2 regions of the Pseudoxanthomonas sp. 68-E7 genome follow, and region 1 is predicted to be linked to the other one. Evidence: riboswitches for the same ligand, from Rfam matches in the RefSeq annotation. Region 1 holds a riboswitch; the other holds the start of a gene.
The links. Region 1 has a riboswitch for glycine ahead of AC3DE2_RS00925 (trimeric intracellular cation channel family protein). Riboswitches for the same ligand answer to the same signal wherever they lie in the genome.

Region 2: another riboswitch for glycine. It lies ahead of gcvP (aminomethyl-transferring glycine dehydrogenase); the one in region 1 lies ahead of AC3DE2_RS00925 (trimeric intracellular cation channel family protein).

What each region holds. Positions count from the first base shown of each region.
Region 1 is NZ_JBYMTI010000001.1:192,936-199,952, forward strand. Features, by position in the region: gene groL (chaperonin GroEL) at 1-584, shown strand, start outside; gene AC3DE2_RS00920 (3-deoxy-7-phosphoheptulonate synthase) at 925-1,998, shown strand; gene AC3DE2_RS00925 (trimeric intracellular cation channel family protein) at 2,186-2,803, opposite strand; glycine riboswitch at 2,914-3,005, opposite strand; glycine riboswitch at 3,020-3,108, opposite strand; gene AC3DE2_RS00930 (GNAT family N-acetyltransferase) at 3,164-3,670, shown strand; gene AC3DE2_RS00935 (acyltransferase family protein) at 4,045-5,238, opposite strand; gene AC3DE2_RS00940 (hypothetical protein) at 5,374-5,703, opposite strand; gene scpC (succinyl-CoA:acetate CoA-transferase ScpC) at 6,028-7,017, opposite strand, start outside.
Region 2 is NZ_JBYMTI010000006.1:256,710-263,726, reverse strand. Features, by position in the region: gene AC3DE2_RS16065 (M2 family metallopeptidase) at 1-618, shown strand, start outside; gene AC3DE2_RS16060 (metal-dependent hydrolase) at 899-1,438, shown strand; gene AC3DE2_RS16055 (hypothetical protein) at 1,491-1,919, opposite strand; gene AC3DE2_RS16050 (multidrug effflux MFS transporter) at 1,941-3,197, opposite strand; gene AC3DE2_RS16045 (VOC family protein) at 3,194-3,652, opposite strand; glycine riboswitch at 3,818-3,930, shown strand; gene gcvP (aminomethyl-transferring glycine dehydrogenase) at 3,983-6,901, shown strand.

The DNA of each region.
Region 1 (7,017 bases):
TCGAAGAGACCTCTTCGGACTACGACCGCGAGAAGCTGCAGGAGCGCGTGGCCAAACTGGCCGGCGGCGTGGCCGTCATCAAGGTCGGTGCCGCCACCGAAGTCGAGATGAAGGAAAAGAAGGCGCGCGTCGAAGACGCCCTGCACGCCACCCGTGCGGCCGTCGAGGAAGGCGTGGTCCCGGGCGGCGGCGTCGCCCTGATCCGTGCCAAGGCCGCCATCGAAGGCCTGAAGGGCATCAACGAAGACCAGACCCACGGCATCCAGATCGCCCTGCGCGCGATGGAAGCCCCGCTGCGCGAAATCGTCACCAACGCCGGCGAAGAGCCCTCCGTGATCGTCAACAAGGTCAAGGACGGTTCGGGCAACTTCGGCTACAACGCCGCCAACGGCGAGTTCGGCGACATGGTCGAGTTCGGCATCCTGGATCCGACCAAGGTCACCCGCACCGCGCTGCAGAACGCCGCGTCCATCGCCGGCCTGATGATCACCACCGAAGCGATGGTGGCCGAGGCCCCGAAGAAGGACGAGCCGGCGATGCCGCCGGGCGGTGGCATGGGCGGCATGGGCGGCATGGATTTCTGATCCGGCTTTCCACGCGGTACCGCGACACCGGAAAACCCCGCCGCAAGGCGGGGTTTTTCTTTGGGCCACCGCAGGCTGCTCCAGTGGGAAGGGCCGGGTGCTTGCAAATGAAACATTTTGCATCGCGGCAAACCTGTGCTATCAATGCACCCTCATGAACGCAGCCCGCGCCAGCTTTTACTTTTGGTACTACTTTCCGATGCCGCTGGCGGAGGAAGGACTGCGCTCACCCTGACGAAACGTTCAGACGCATTCCCGAAAGCCGCCAGCGAACCTGGCGGCTTTTTTGCTTCCGGGGCTGGCGACATCGAAAACAGACAAACAACCTGGAGATTCCCCGATGGCGCCCCATACCGACGACCTGCGCATCCGCAAGCTGGAACCGCTCACGCCTCCCGCCGAGGTGATCGCGGAACTGCCCTGCGATGAAGCCGTATCCGAAACCGTCACCCGCAGCCGGCAGGCGCTGCACGAGATCCTGCAGGGCCGCGACGACCGCCTGGCGGTGGTGATCGGTCCCTGTTCCATCCACGATCCCATCGCCGCGATGGAGTACGCGCAGCGCCTGCGCCCCTTGCGTGATGCGCTGGGCGGGGAACTGGAAATCGTCATGCGCGTGTATTTCGAGAAGCCGCGCACCACGGTGGGCTGGAAAGGGTTGATCAACGACCCCGGCCTGGACGGCAGCTTCCGCATCAACGAAGGCCTGCGCCTGGCGCGCGGCCTGCTGCGCAACATCAATCGCCTGGGCCTGCCGGCTGGCTGCGAATACCTGGACACCACCTCGCCGCAGTACATCGCCGACCTGGTGGCATGGGGCGCGATCGGCGCACGCACCACCGAGAGCCAGATCCATCGTGAACTCGCCTCCGGCCTGTCGTGCCCGGTCGGCTTCAAGAACGGCACCGACGGCAACGTGAAGATCGCCGCCGACGCGGTCAACGCGGCTTCGCATCCGCATCATTTCCTGGCCGTCACCAAGGAAGGCCGATCGGCCATTGCCGCCACCACCGGCAATCCGGATTGCCACGTGATCCTGCGCGGCGGCAAGGCGCCGAACTACGACGCCGGCAGCGTCGAGGCGGCCAGCCGGGTGCTGGCGAAGGCCGGCCTGGCGCCGCGCCTGATGATCGACGCCAGCCACGCCAACAGCCTGAAGGATCCCGAGAACCAGCCCGCGGTCATCGAGGACATCGCCGCGCAGATCGAGGCCGGCGAGACCCGCATCATCGGCGCCATGATCGAAAGCCATCTGGTCGCCGGCCGCCAGGATCTGGTACCGGGCCAGACGCTGGCCTACGGGCAGAGCATCACTGATGGCTGCATCGGCTGGGATCGTTCGGTCGCGGTGCTGGAACGACTGGCGGCCGCGGTGCGCCGCCGCCGCGAACGCAACGTGTCGCAGGCGGCGTAACGGGAAAAATCGCGGGCCGCAGGAGTGGCCCGGGTGCGAAGGCGATCCGTCTCCCTCTCTCCGGATCGCCGGCGCAGTTCCCGGAGCCGCTCCTGCGTGGTGCGGAGGTCTTCGCCACGGTGATGTCCTTTCCTGCCACCGCGTGTGATTTGCTTGCGCGGCTTATTGGGGAAGGGCTCGCGGCCGGTCAGTGGACTTCGTCGCGGTAGACGAACTTCGGCACGTCCCAGTTGTAGCGGATCGCCATCAGCCGCAGCAGGAAGCCACCGCCCAGGCAGCCCAGCGTGGTGGTGGACTCGTTCACTCCCTCATGCAGCAGGAGCAGATACGCCGCGCCGGTGAGCAGCGACACGCTGGCATACAGTTCCTTGTGGAACAGCAGCGGGATTTCATTGCAGAGCACGTCGCGCAGGACACCGCCGAAGGTGCCGGTGAGCATGCCGGCGATCACCACGATCACCGGCGCGTGCCCGGCCTCGCGCGCGATCGCGCAGCCGATCAGGGTGAAGGCGACCAGGCCCAGCGCATCCAGCCACAGGAAGGCCTGGCGCAGGTGGTGCATCCAGCGGGCGACGAAGGTGGCGACGATGGCTGCGCCAATCGTGTAGCCCAGGTACTCGGGATGCTTGACCCAGCCCAGGGGATAGTGGCCCAGCACGATGTCACGCAGTGAACCGCCGCCGAGCGCGGTGACCGAGGCGATGATGACGACGCCGAACAGATCCATCCGCCGGCGGCCGGCGGACAGCGCGCCGGTCATGGCTTCGGCGGTGATGGCGACGAGGTAGATCAGGGACAGCAACATGTCGGGTATCCGGCAGGAAAGTGGCCGGAACCGGCGTGGGTGCGCACGCGGCAGCCACGCGCCAGGGGCGCGCGGGGCAAGGCGCTCGCATCAAGACCGGAATCCGGTGCCGCTCCCGCTGTCCTTTTGCCTGAGAGTTCGGCGGCGTGGGCCGCTTGCCCCTTCGGCGGGTCATCGAAGACCTCTCTCCAGATCGGCGTGGGTGGACGCAGTGGATGGCTGCCGACGGCAACCGGGCCTGAGCGATTATGGGAGCCTGCGCCTTCGGCGGGAGCCGCGTGGCTCCACTCTCCTGCATCCGGCGCGCACTTTAGCAGAGCCGGATGTGAAAATGCCGGCTCCGTTCGTCCACCTGTCGCCATGATCGCCTACGCCCTGCGCACCGAAACGCCCTCCGACCTGCCCGCCATCCGCGCCCTGATCAGCGAGGCCTTCGCCGGCGCCGAGCACAGCAGCGGCACCGAGGCGGCGATAGTCGACGCCCTGCGCGCGCGCGCCGAACTGAGCCTGGCGCTGCTGGCGGAACAGGGCGGCCGGGTGATCGGACATGTGGCGTTTTCGCCGGTGGTCATCGACGACGGCGCAGCCGGCTGGTACGGACTGGGACCGGTGGCGGTGGCGCCGGATCGACAGGGCGTGGGCGTCGGTGCCGCGCTGATCGAAGCCGGCTTGGCCCGGCTGCGCCAGGCCGGCGCGGGTGGCTGCGTGGTGCTGGGGGATCCCGGTTACTACGCGCGCTTCGGATTCGCGCACGACGCCGCGTTGCGCTACGAAGGCGCGCCGGCCGAATACTTCATGGCGCTGACCTTCGATGGCAGTCGTCCGCAGGGCGCGGTGAGTTACAGCCTGGCGTTCGAGGCTTCCTGACGAAGTCGCCGGCAGGCGCGCGTCCTGCTGCGGTTCGGAAAAATGGCATCCATCCGCGGATGCCGCATCTCCGCCTTCCTTTGCTTCGCCCTTCGGAGAAGGGGGATTGAGGGGATTTGTGCTCAGCCCCAAAAGCAAATCCCCCGTCGCCCGCTGCGCGGACGCCCGCCCTCTTTTTTAAAGGGGGCTAAAAGAGCACTGGAAGTGCTCTGCTTTTCCTCCCCCTTCGAAGAAGGGGGACCGAGGGGGATTTGCTCTCCGCGCCAAAAACAAACCCACCGTCACCTGCCACGCCGGGACCCGCTCCTTTTCACTTTCAACATCCGAATGGCGGGTCAAGAGGGTCATGAAGGACGTCAACCCGCAACAGCGCTTCAGCGGTATTCCAACCCGCGCGGCTTGCGCCGCCCGTTGAGCCAGGCGCCGATGAAGCTGTTGCGTACCAGCAGGTCGTAGCTTGACAGCAGCAGCGCCATCGAAACCAACAAGACCACCAGGAACTCCACGAACCACGGCCATTGCACGCGCGACATCGCCACCTGCATCGCCATCACCACCGGCAGGTGCGCGAAATAGATCCAGTACGAAGCATCGGCCAGGTAGCGGCGAATCCGGCTGTGTCCGGACAGGAAGCGCAGCCCCATGCCAACCAGGGCGAAGCTCCAGCTCCAGCCGGCGATGGAATAGGCCACCGCGTAGGCCAGCGTAACCATGTCCCGGGGCGCGGCGACCAGTTGCGGCGCAAGCCCGATGTGCAGCATGCAGCCGATGGTCGCCACGACCGCAATCGCCAGGTGCAGTGGCCAGTGGCCGGCCCAGCCCCGCAACAGTTGCGGTTGCCGATGCAGCAGCCAACCCAGGCCGAAGGCGCTGCCGAAAGCGATCCACGCCGCCAGGCTGGGATACAACGACTGGTCCGGTGTCGGGATGCCAAACCAGGCGAACCACGAGGCATGCGTGGCCAGCGCGGATCCCAGCGGTATCGCAAGCAGCAGCGGGCCGATCGGCGAGGCGAACAGGCGCACGCCGGCATCGGCGGCGCGTTGCACGAATGCGCTGCGGCCAAGCGTGGCACGCACCAGCATCGCGGCGATGTAGCACAGCAGCAACACGTACAGGAACCAGAGATGCGTGAGCGGGAAATGGCGCGGCGACAGCGGCGGGGTGGGAGGGGCTTCGGGCATCTTTCCGTTGTTGACCAGCCAGGCGTTCCATGCCGCCACCGCGAGGATCGCCATCAGCATCGGGAACCAGCCGGACAGCAGGGGCATGGCGATGCGCTTCCCGCGATCGCGGATGAATGCCCGGGTTCCCATGCGTTCGTGCGCCAGGCGCGCGAAGAAGCCCGCAAGCAGGAAGAACAGCAGCATGCGGAACATGTGCGGCACGTAGAACGCCAATCCGGCCCATGCGTTCGGGGTCGCATCATGGGTGAGCCAGAAGTACTGCGCGCCGGGCAGCCAGGACATGCTGGCATGCACGACCAGGCCGAGCAGCAGGGCGATGGCGCGCACGGCATCCAGGCCGTGCAGGCGTTCGCCGGAAGGAGGGACGGGTGTGGATGGCATGGAATGCTCCGAGGTCGGGATGCAAGGGGCCGCACCGCATGCGACGGGCTTGCGGCCGGTGAGGTACTTCGGTTCGAGGCCGGAGGCGCCGGCATTGCGGGAATGCGCGGTTCAACGCGCTGGAAGCGCTTCAGCTCATTTCAGCTGCGCCAATGCCCCGCGCGGGCTGCCGCCATTCCGGGCGCCGTCGATCTTCCGGCGAGCCCGCACCAGTGAAAGCATCCTGGCCAACAGGTCGACGCCGCCCTGGCGAACAGGCACCGCTGCGCGCCTGGTCGACGTTCGGGCAGGCGCGCAAATGTTGCGCGGTGATCCCCCGTGCCGGATCGGCAGGGTCTTGAACGTGGCATGCACGGCTGCGGGAAACCTTGAATACGATGCCGGAGGAGCGTCGCGGCGGCGCACCGAAGGCGTGCGGGCGTCGATCGCGGTCATGGCGGGGATGGTAGGGGTGATCGTATCCATGGGCTTCCCGGCGCGGACTTCGCGCCCTCGACACCATGATTCGCGCCGGCGCGCGAAACATCACACCCGCCCGCAGGAATTTTCAAGAAGCGGCCCGGCCCTGGATCCGGCGCCGTCGTGTTCCGAGGCGGATATCGAATCCGGCGATGGCCTCGCTCCATTCAGGCCATGGAGCGGGCGCCTGCCCTGTCCCAGGGCTAGCGGCTCCCGATGGCGAAAGACTGGCGGGAAGCTCCACGCTTGCCCTCGCAACACTCCCCGACCGCCGAATGACGGGTAGGGGAATATCGAGTGCTTTCTTCCTTCCGAGGAAGGAGGACTGCCTCAGCCCTTCATGCTGCCCGTATCCAGCCAGCGCTGGTGCCAGGACAAGGCTTCGGGCAGCAGGTGCGGCGTGTGGCGGCCATAGCTGGCATGCAAGGCGCGCTCGTAATAGTCGGTCAGCAGGTCGCGGTAGTCCGGATGCGCGCAGCGGGCAATCAGCACGCGGGCGCGCTGCTTCGGCGACAGGCCGCGCAGATCCGCCAGGCCCTGTTCGGTGACGATGATCGAGACGTCGTGCTCGGTGTGATCCACGTGGCTGACCATCGGCACCAGCGAGGAGATGCTGCCACCCTTGGCGATGCTGGGGCTGAGGAAGATCGACAGGTAGCCGTTGCGGGCGAAGTCGCCGGATCCGCCGATGCCGTTCTGGATCCGCGAACCCATGATGTGGGTGGAATTGACGTTGCCGTACAGGTCCGCTTCCACCATGCCGTTCATGCAGATGCAGCCGAGCCGGCGCACCAGTTCCGGATGGTTGGAGATCTCCTGCGTGCGCATGACGATGCGCTCGCGATAGAAACCGATGTCCTGCTTGAACACCTCGTTGGCTTCCGGGCTGAGCGCGAAGCCCGTGCACGAGGCGCTGCGCAGGACGCCGTCGCGCAGCATGTCCAGCATGCCGTCCTGGATGACCTCGGTGAAGGCGGTCAGGTCACGGAAGCCGCTGGCCGACAGTCCCGCCAGCACGGCATTGGGAATGTTGCCCACGCCGGACTGCAGCGGCAGCAGGTTGGGCGGCAGGCGGCCCTGTTTCACCTCGTGCTGCAGGAACTCGATCAGGTGCGCGGCGATCCGCTGGCTGGTGGCGTCGGCGGGATTGAACGGGCTGTTGCGATCCGGGCCGTGGGTGCGCACCACCGCGACGATCTTGTCGGGATCGCAGCGCAGCGCGGTGTCGCCGATGCGATCGTCCGGATGGATCAGCGGAATCGGCTTGCGGTGCGGCGGCAGGGCGGTGCCGTAGTAGATGTCATGCATGCCGTCCAGGCC
Region 2 (7,017 bases), on a different contig from region 1:
GTCGGCGATCAGCAGCAGAGCCACGACGCGCTGATCAACGCGCAGATGCGCATGGCCCTCGCCAAGGTCTCCTTCATGCCGTTCGGCCTGATGATCGATCGCTGGCGCTGGGGCGTGTTCGACGGTTCGATCAAGCCGGCCGACTACAACCGGGCCTGGTGGGATCTGAAGGCGCGTTACCAGGGCGTGGCGCCGGTGAGCGCGCGCGGCGAGGACTTCTTCGATCCGGGCGCCAAGTACCACGTGCCGGGCAACACGCCGTACACGCGCTACTTCCTCTCGCACATCCTGCAGTTCCAGTTCTACAAGGGCCTGTGCGACGCCGCCGGCTACAAGGGCCCGCTGTACAACTGCAGCTTCTATGGCAACAAGGTCGCCGGCCAGCGCTTCTGGGCAATGCTGGAAAAGGGCGCCAGCCAGCCGTGGCAGGCCACGCTGAAGGAACTCACCGGCACCGAGAAGATGGACGCCAGCGCGGTGCTGGAATACTTCGCGCCGCTGCAGGAATGGCTGAAGCAGCAGAACGAAGGCCAGACCTGCGGTTGGCAGGCACCGCCGGCCGCGACCACCGCGGCCGCACCCGTGGCGCCGGCGGAACCGGCTAAAAAGAAGGGCTGACCTCCCCTTGCGGGAACTGGACAGGGCCGGCGCAAGCCGGCCTTGTTCGTTGCGCGGTCGGATAACGCCGTGTTGTGGCGAAAGTGCGTCGCCTGCGGGCAGGCCCCAGGCATTCCAGACTCGGCTGGCGCGGCCGGACGGATGCCGATTCGGCGCGCGCTCCCCATGGCCTGTTCGCGATGTCCGGATCACGCGACAGGATTTCGACCTCCACCGCCCTGCTTCACCGTCACTTCAAGGACGGCGGCGATGCTGGCGCCCCGCCTTGATGGAATCACGCATGCCCACCGTCTTCGCCCATGCCCTGGTGCCCGCCGCGATCGGTCTTGGCCTCGGTCGCCGGCGCATTCCACCGCGCTTGCTGCTGGCCGGCGCGATGGCGGCGATGCTGCCGGATGCGGATGTGGTCGCGTTCAAGTTCGGCATCGCCTATGCCGATGCGCTGGGCCATCGCGGCGCCAGCCATTCCATCGTGTTCGCGCTGGTCATGGGCGCATTGGCCGCGCTGTTCCGGCGGTCGCTGCGCACGACGGCGATGGGCGCCTTCCTCTTCGTCGGCCTGTCCGCCCTGTCCCATCCCCTGCTGGACATGCTGACCAACGGTGGCCTGGGCGTAGCCCTGCTGTGGCCGTGGTCGGAGCAGCGTTTCTTCGCACCGTGGCAGGTCATCGAAGTATCGCCGTTCGCACACCGCTTCTTCAGCGCGCGCGGCGTGGAGGTACTGCTGTCCGAGGCCCGCTGGATCGGCCTGCCGGCGCTGCTGCTGACGGCAACGCTCGCCGCGCCCCGCCGCCTGTGGGAGCGACGTCAGTCGCGATGAAGCATCCCGAGCGTCCCGGTCGCGACTGACGTCGCTCCTGCGGGGACATCCTTCAATGCTGGGTGGGCGCCGCGTCCGCTTCGGCATCGGCCTCTTCGCCGCCGGCGCGCATGTCCGCTTCCAGCTTCTTCTCGAAATCTTCCAGGCTCATGCCCTGCGCCGCGGCTTCGATGACCGCGGTGTCGCGCAGTTCGTCCGAATAGACCAGGCGCACCGGCTGGCCGTTGGCCTCGTGCAACGCGGCGGCGCGCTTGATCATCGCCAGCACTTCGGCGGCGCTGTCGGAACTGCCGGCGATGCGGCCGTCCATGCCCAGCACCCACACGCCGGCCTGGCGCACGATACCGGCCAGCAGATCACCCTGCGGATTGCGCAGTTCGGCATGCGGCTCGATCGCCGGCGCGTTCGCGCGGGCCAGGTTGCGCGCCTTGATCACCTTGCGCTTCTTGGCGTCGCGGCGGGCCTTTGAATTCGTGGACATCGGGGATTCCTTGATTGAAGCTCAGATTTGATCGGTGGGTTCCAGCGCCGCGGGTTCCTTCGGGCAGGCCTCGGCGCGCTTGCTCACATGGGCTTCCCAACGCCACATCACCCAACCGCCCAGCGTGAGCACGCCCGCGCCCAGCGCCAGCCACAGGCCATGACGGCTCAGCAGCGCCGAGATCACGCCGGCGATGATGGTGTTGATCAGCAGGTTGCTGAAGGCCTGCAGCGACGAGGCCGCGCCACGCTGGCGCGGATACATGTCGAGGATGGCCAGGGTGAGGATCGGGAAGATCAGCGCCACGCCGAACGCGGACAGGCACATCGGCAACACCGCCCACGGAATGCCGATGGCGTCGCCGGCCCACGCGTTGTAGGCGATGTTGGCGATCGTCGACACGCCCATGCAGGCGAAGCCGATGCGGGTCAACCGGGTGCCGCTGATGCGTCCGGCCGCGCGCCCGGACACGAACGCGCCCAGGGTCATGCCGCCGATGGTGGGCAGGAACAGCCAGGCGAACTGCTGCTCGTTCAGGCCCAGCCGATCCATCACGAAAATGGGCGCCGAGGCGATGTACAGGAAGATGCCGCCGAAACTCAGCGAGCCGGCCAGCGCCAGCCGCTGGAAGCGCGGATTCAGGGCGATGGCGAAGTAATCGCGCAGCAGGTGCTTCGGCGAGACCTTCACCCGCACTTCCGGCGGATGCGTCTCCGGCAACCACACGCCCACCGTCAGCAGCAACAGCAGCGAGAAGCCGGCCAGGAACCAGAAGATCACCGGCCACGCGCTCCAGCCCAGGATCCAGCCGCCGATGATCGGCGCGATCGCCGGGGCGATGCCGAAAATCATCGACACCTGGCTCATCAGCCGCTGCGCGTCGTCGCCGTGCAGCACGTCGCGGATCACCGCGCGGCCGACGATGAAGCCCACGCCGGCGGAGAATCCCTGCAACGCGCGGAACAGCAGCAGCGTGGCCATGTCCTGCGACAGCGCGCAGCCGATCGAGGCCAGCAGGAACACGAACAGGCCGCCCAGGATCACCTTGCGCCGGCCGAACGCGTCCGACAGCGGACCATGCACCAGGCTCATCAGCGCATAGGTCAGCAGGTACACGCTGATCACCTGCTGCATCGCCAGCTTGTCCACGCCCAGCTGCGAACCCATCGCATTGAACGCGGGGAAGATGGTGTCGATGGAGAACGGGCCGAACATCGCCAGCCCGCCCAGCAACAGGGCCAGGCGGCGGTTGGACGGCAGCTTGCGGACGCCGGTCATGGCGCGCTCCCGGCGGCGGCGGACGGATCCACCGGTGGCGAGGTCGGCGGCCCCTTCAGCTCGACCGTGTTGCCTTCCGGATCCTCCAGGTACTGGGACGGCCCCATGCCGTCGGCACCATAGCGCTCGCCGAACTCGCCCAGGTTCGCCCCGGCCGCCTGCAGGTAGGCCGCCAGCGCCTCGCGATCGAAGGGTTCCACCCGCAGGCACAGATGATCGACATTGCGGCCGCCGGCGCCCGGCGCGGCCCCGCCCAGCCGGCCCAGCTTGCCGTCCACCGGGACCAGGTCGATCAGCGACTCCCCGGCCCGCAGTTGCAGCAGGCCCAGCTCCGGCCGGTCCCGCTCCACGGCGCAGCCCAGCACCCCGCAATAGAAGGCGCGCATGGCCGCCAGGTCGCGGACACGCAGGACCACGTGGTCCAGGCGCAGCAGTCGGAAGGGGGGCGCATTCATGAACAGGGATGCCGGCGCGGGGAGCCGGACATGGTAAGGCCAACCGGGACGGTGCGGGCGGCCGCAGGCTATAATCCGCGCCGCAAGACCAGGTGGGAGAAGCGGGGAAACCCGCTGCCGAAGGCGCAAACGCCCGTAATCGCTCAGGCCCGATACCACCGCCGCTGCAAACACTCTGGAGAGATCGGCCACGCGCCGGCGCCGAAGGGGCACGAAGCACCCCGCGACCTCGTCCGCGGCGCTTCCAAACTCTCAGGCAAAAGGACAGAGGGGCACCCACGTGCGCACTTCGCACGCCCGGCTTCATGCCTTTTCCGGATGCCCCTGCCCATGTCCCAGACTCCGTCCTCGCTTCGCGATCTCGAGCACCACGACGCTTTCATCGCCCGCCACATCGGTCCCAACGATGCCGAAATCGCGCACATGCTGCGCGTGGTCGGCCACGACTCGCTGGAGGCGATGACCGACGCCATCGTCCCGGCCAACATCAAGTCCGCCGCGCCGCTGGCCCTGCCCGCCGCGATGACCGAAGAGGAAGCGCTGGCCAAGATCCGCGCCGTCGCCGACAAGAACCAGGTGTTCAGGAGCTTCATCGGCCAGGGCTACTACGGCACCCACACCCCCAAGGTGATCCTGCGCAACATCCTGGAGAACCCGGCCTGGTACACCGCCTACACCCCGTACCAGGCGGAAATCTCGCAGGGCCGCATGGAAGCGCTGATCAACTTCCAGACCATGATCACCGACCTGACCGGCATGGAAATCGCCAGCGCCTCGCTGCTGGACGAAGCCACCGCCGCCGCCGAGGCGATGACCCTGGCCAAGCGCTCGGCCAAGTCCAAATCCAACGTGTTCCTGGTCGCCGGCGATACCCATCCGCAGACGATCGAAGTGCTGCAGACCCGCGCCGAACCGCTCGGCCTGACCGTCGAGATCGTGCGGTCGACCGACGCGTTCCATGAAAAGCTGGCCGCCGGCGACTACTTCGGCGTGCTGGTGCAGTACCCTGCCTCCAGCGGCTGGCTGGAGGAATGGGGCCGCGACGCGGAGATCATCCATGGCCACCAGGCGCTGTTCGTCATGGCCACCGATCTGCTGGCGCTGACCCTGCTCAAGACCCCGGGCGAAATGGGCGCCGACATCGTGGTCGGCAACACCCAGCGCTTCGGCGTGCCGTTCGGCTTCGGCGGCCCGCACGCGGCCTTCATGGCCTGCCGCGACGCCTACAAGCGCTCCATGCCTGGCCGCCTGATCGGCGTGTCGGTGGACGCCGACGGCAATCCCGCCTACCGCCTGACCCTGCAGACCCGCGAGCAGCACATCCGCCGCGAGAAGGCCACCTCCAACATCTGCACCGCGCAGGTGCTGCTGGCGGTGATGGCCTCGATGTACGCGGTCTACCACGGTCCGGAAGGCCTGACCCGCATCGCCAGCCGGGTGGCCCGCCTGACCGCCATCCTCGCCGAAGGCCTGCGCTCGCTCGGCCATGCGTCCGTGCATGCCAGTGCGTTCGACACCCTGTGCATCGACGCCGGCGACGCCGCCCAGGCGATCCTGGCCCGCGCCAAACTGGCCCGCATCAACCTGCGCGTGCGCGGCAACGGCTCGCTGTGCATCTCGCTGGACGAAACCACCACCCGCGCCGACGTGGAAGCGCTGTGGAGCGTGTTCGCCAATCCCGGCGCCTCCCTGCCGACCATCGACGCGCTGGACGCCACCGCGCCGTCGCTGATTCCGGAAGCCCTGCGCCGCACCAGCGCGTTCCTGACCCACCCGGTGTTCAACACCCACCACAGCGAGCACGAGCTGCTGCGCTACATGCGCGCGCTCGCTGACAAGGATCTGGCGATGGATCGCACCATGATCCCGCTGGGCAGCTGCACCATGAAGCTCAACGCCACCGCCGAGATGATCCCGGTGACCTGGCCGGAGTTCGGCAACCTGCATCCGCTGGCGCCCGCCGACCAGGCGCAGGGCTACAAGGAACTGATCGACGGCCTGGAAGCCATGCTGGTCGAATGCACCGGCTACGACTCGGTCAGCCTGCAGCCCAACTCCGGCGCGCAGGGCGAGTACGCCGGCCTGCTGGCCATCCGCGCCTACCACCGCTCGCGCGGCGAGGCCAAGCGCGACATCTGCCTGATTCCCGAATCCGCGCACGGCACAAACCCGGCCAGCGCGCAGATGTGCGGCATGCAGGTGGTGGTCACCAAGTGCGACAGCAACGGCAACGTCGATGTCGAGGACATCCGCCGCGCCGCCGAGAAGTACAGCGATCGCCTGGCCGCGATCATGATGACCTACCCCTCCACCCACGGCGTGTTCGAAGAGGACGTGGTGGAGATCTGCAACATCATCCACCAGCATGGCGGCCAGGTGTACACCGACGGCGCCAACATGAACGCGCTGGTCGGCGTGGCCAAGCCGGGCAAGTGGGGTTCGGACGTTTCCCACCTCAACCTGCACAAGACCTTCTGCATTCCGCACGGCGGCGGCGGCCCGGGCGTGGGCCCGTGCGCGGTCAAGTCGCACTTGGCACCGTTCCTGCCGCGCACGCTGGGCGGCGAAGGCGACGTGGGCATGGTGTCGGCGGCCAGCTTCGGCAGCGCCAGCATCCTGCCGATCAGCTGGATGTACATCACCCTGATGGGCGCGGCCGGCCTGCGCAAGGCCACCCAGGTGGCGCTGCTCAACGCCAACTACATCGCCAAGCGCCTGGCCCCGCACTACGAGACTCTGTACACCGGCCGCAACGGCCTGGTCGCGCATGAGTGCATCCTGGATCTGCGTCCGCTCAAGGACGCCACCGGCATCAGCGCCGAGGACGTGGCCAAGCGCCTGATCGACTTCGGCTTCCACGCCCCCACCCTGAGCTTCCCGGTGGCCGGCACGCTGATGGTCGAACCGACCGAGAGCGAATCGCAGCACGAACTGGATCGCTTCATCGACGCGATGATCCAGATCCGCGACGAAATCCGCGCGGTCGAGGACGGCCGCCTGGATCGCGAGGACAACCCGCTCAAGCACGCCCCGCACACCGCCACCCAGGTCAGCGCCAGCGAATGGACCCACGCCTACCCGCGCGAGCTGGCCGCCTTCCCGCTGCCCAGCCTCAAGCTGCAGAAGTACTGGCCGCCGGTGGCGCGCGTGGACAACGTGCATGGCGACAAGAACGTGTTCTGCAGCTGCATCCCGGTGGAAGCCTTCGCCGGCGAACCGGAAGCCTTCAGCGAGCCGAACGTGATGTGAATTTGATTGCAGTTTGTCGAGAAAAGCCCCGCTGATGCGGGGCTTTTCTTTTCCCGGGCTGACAGCCATGGTCGGTCACCGCGTACTATTCACACCAGAAGTCGGAAACCTCGCTG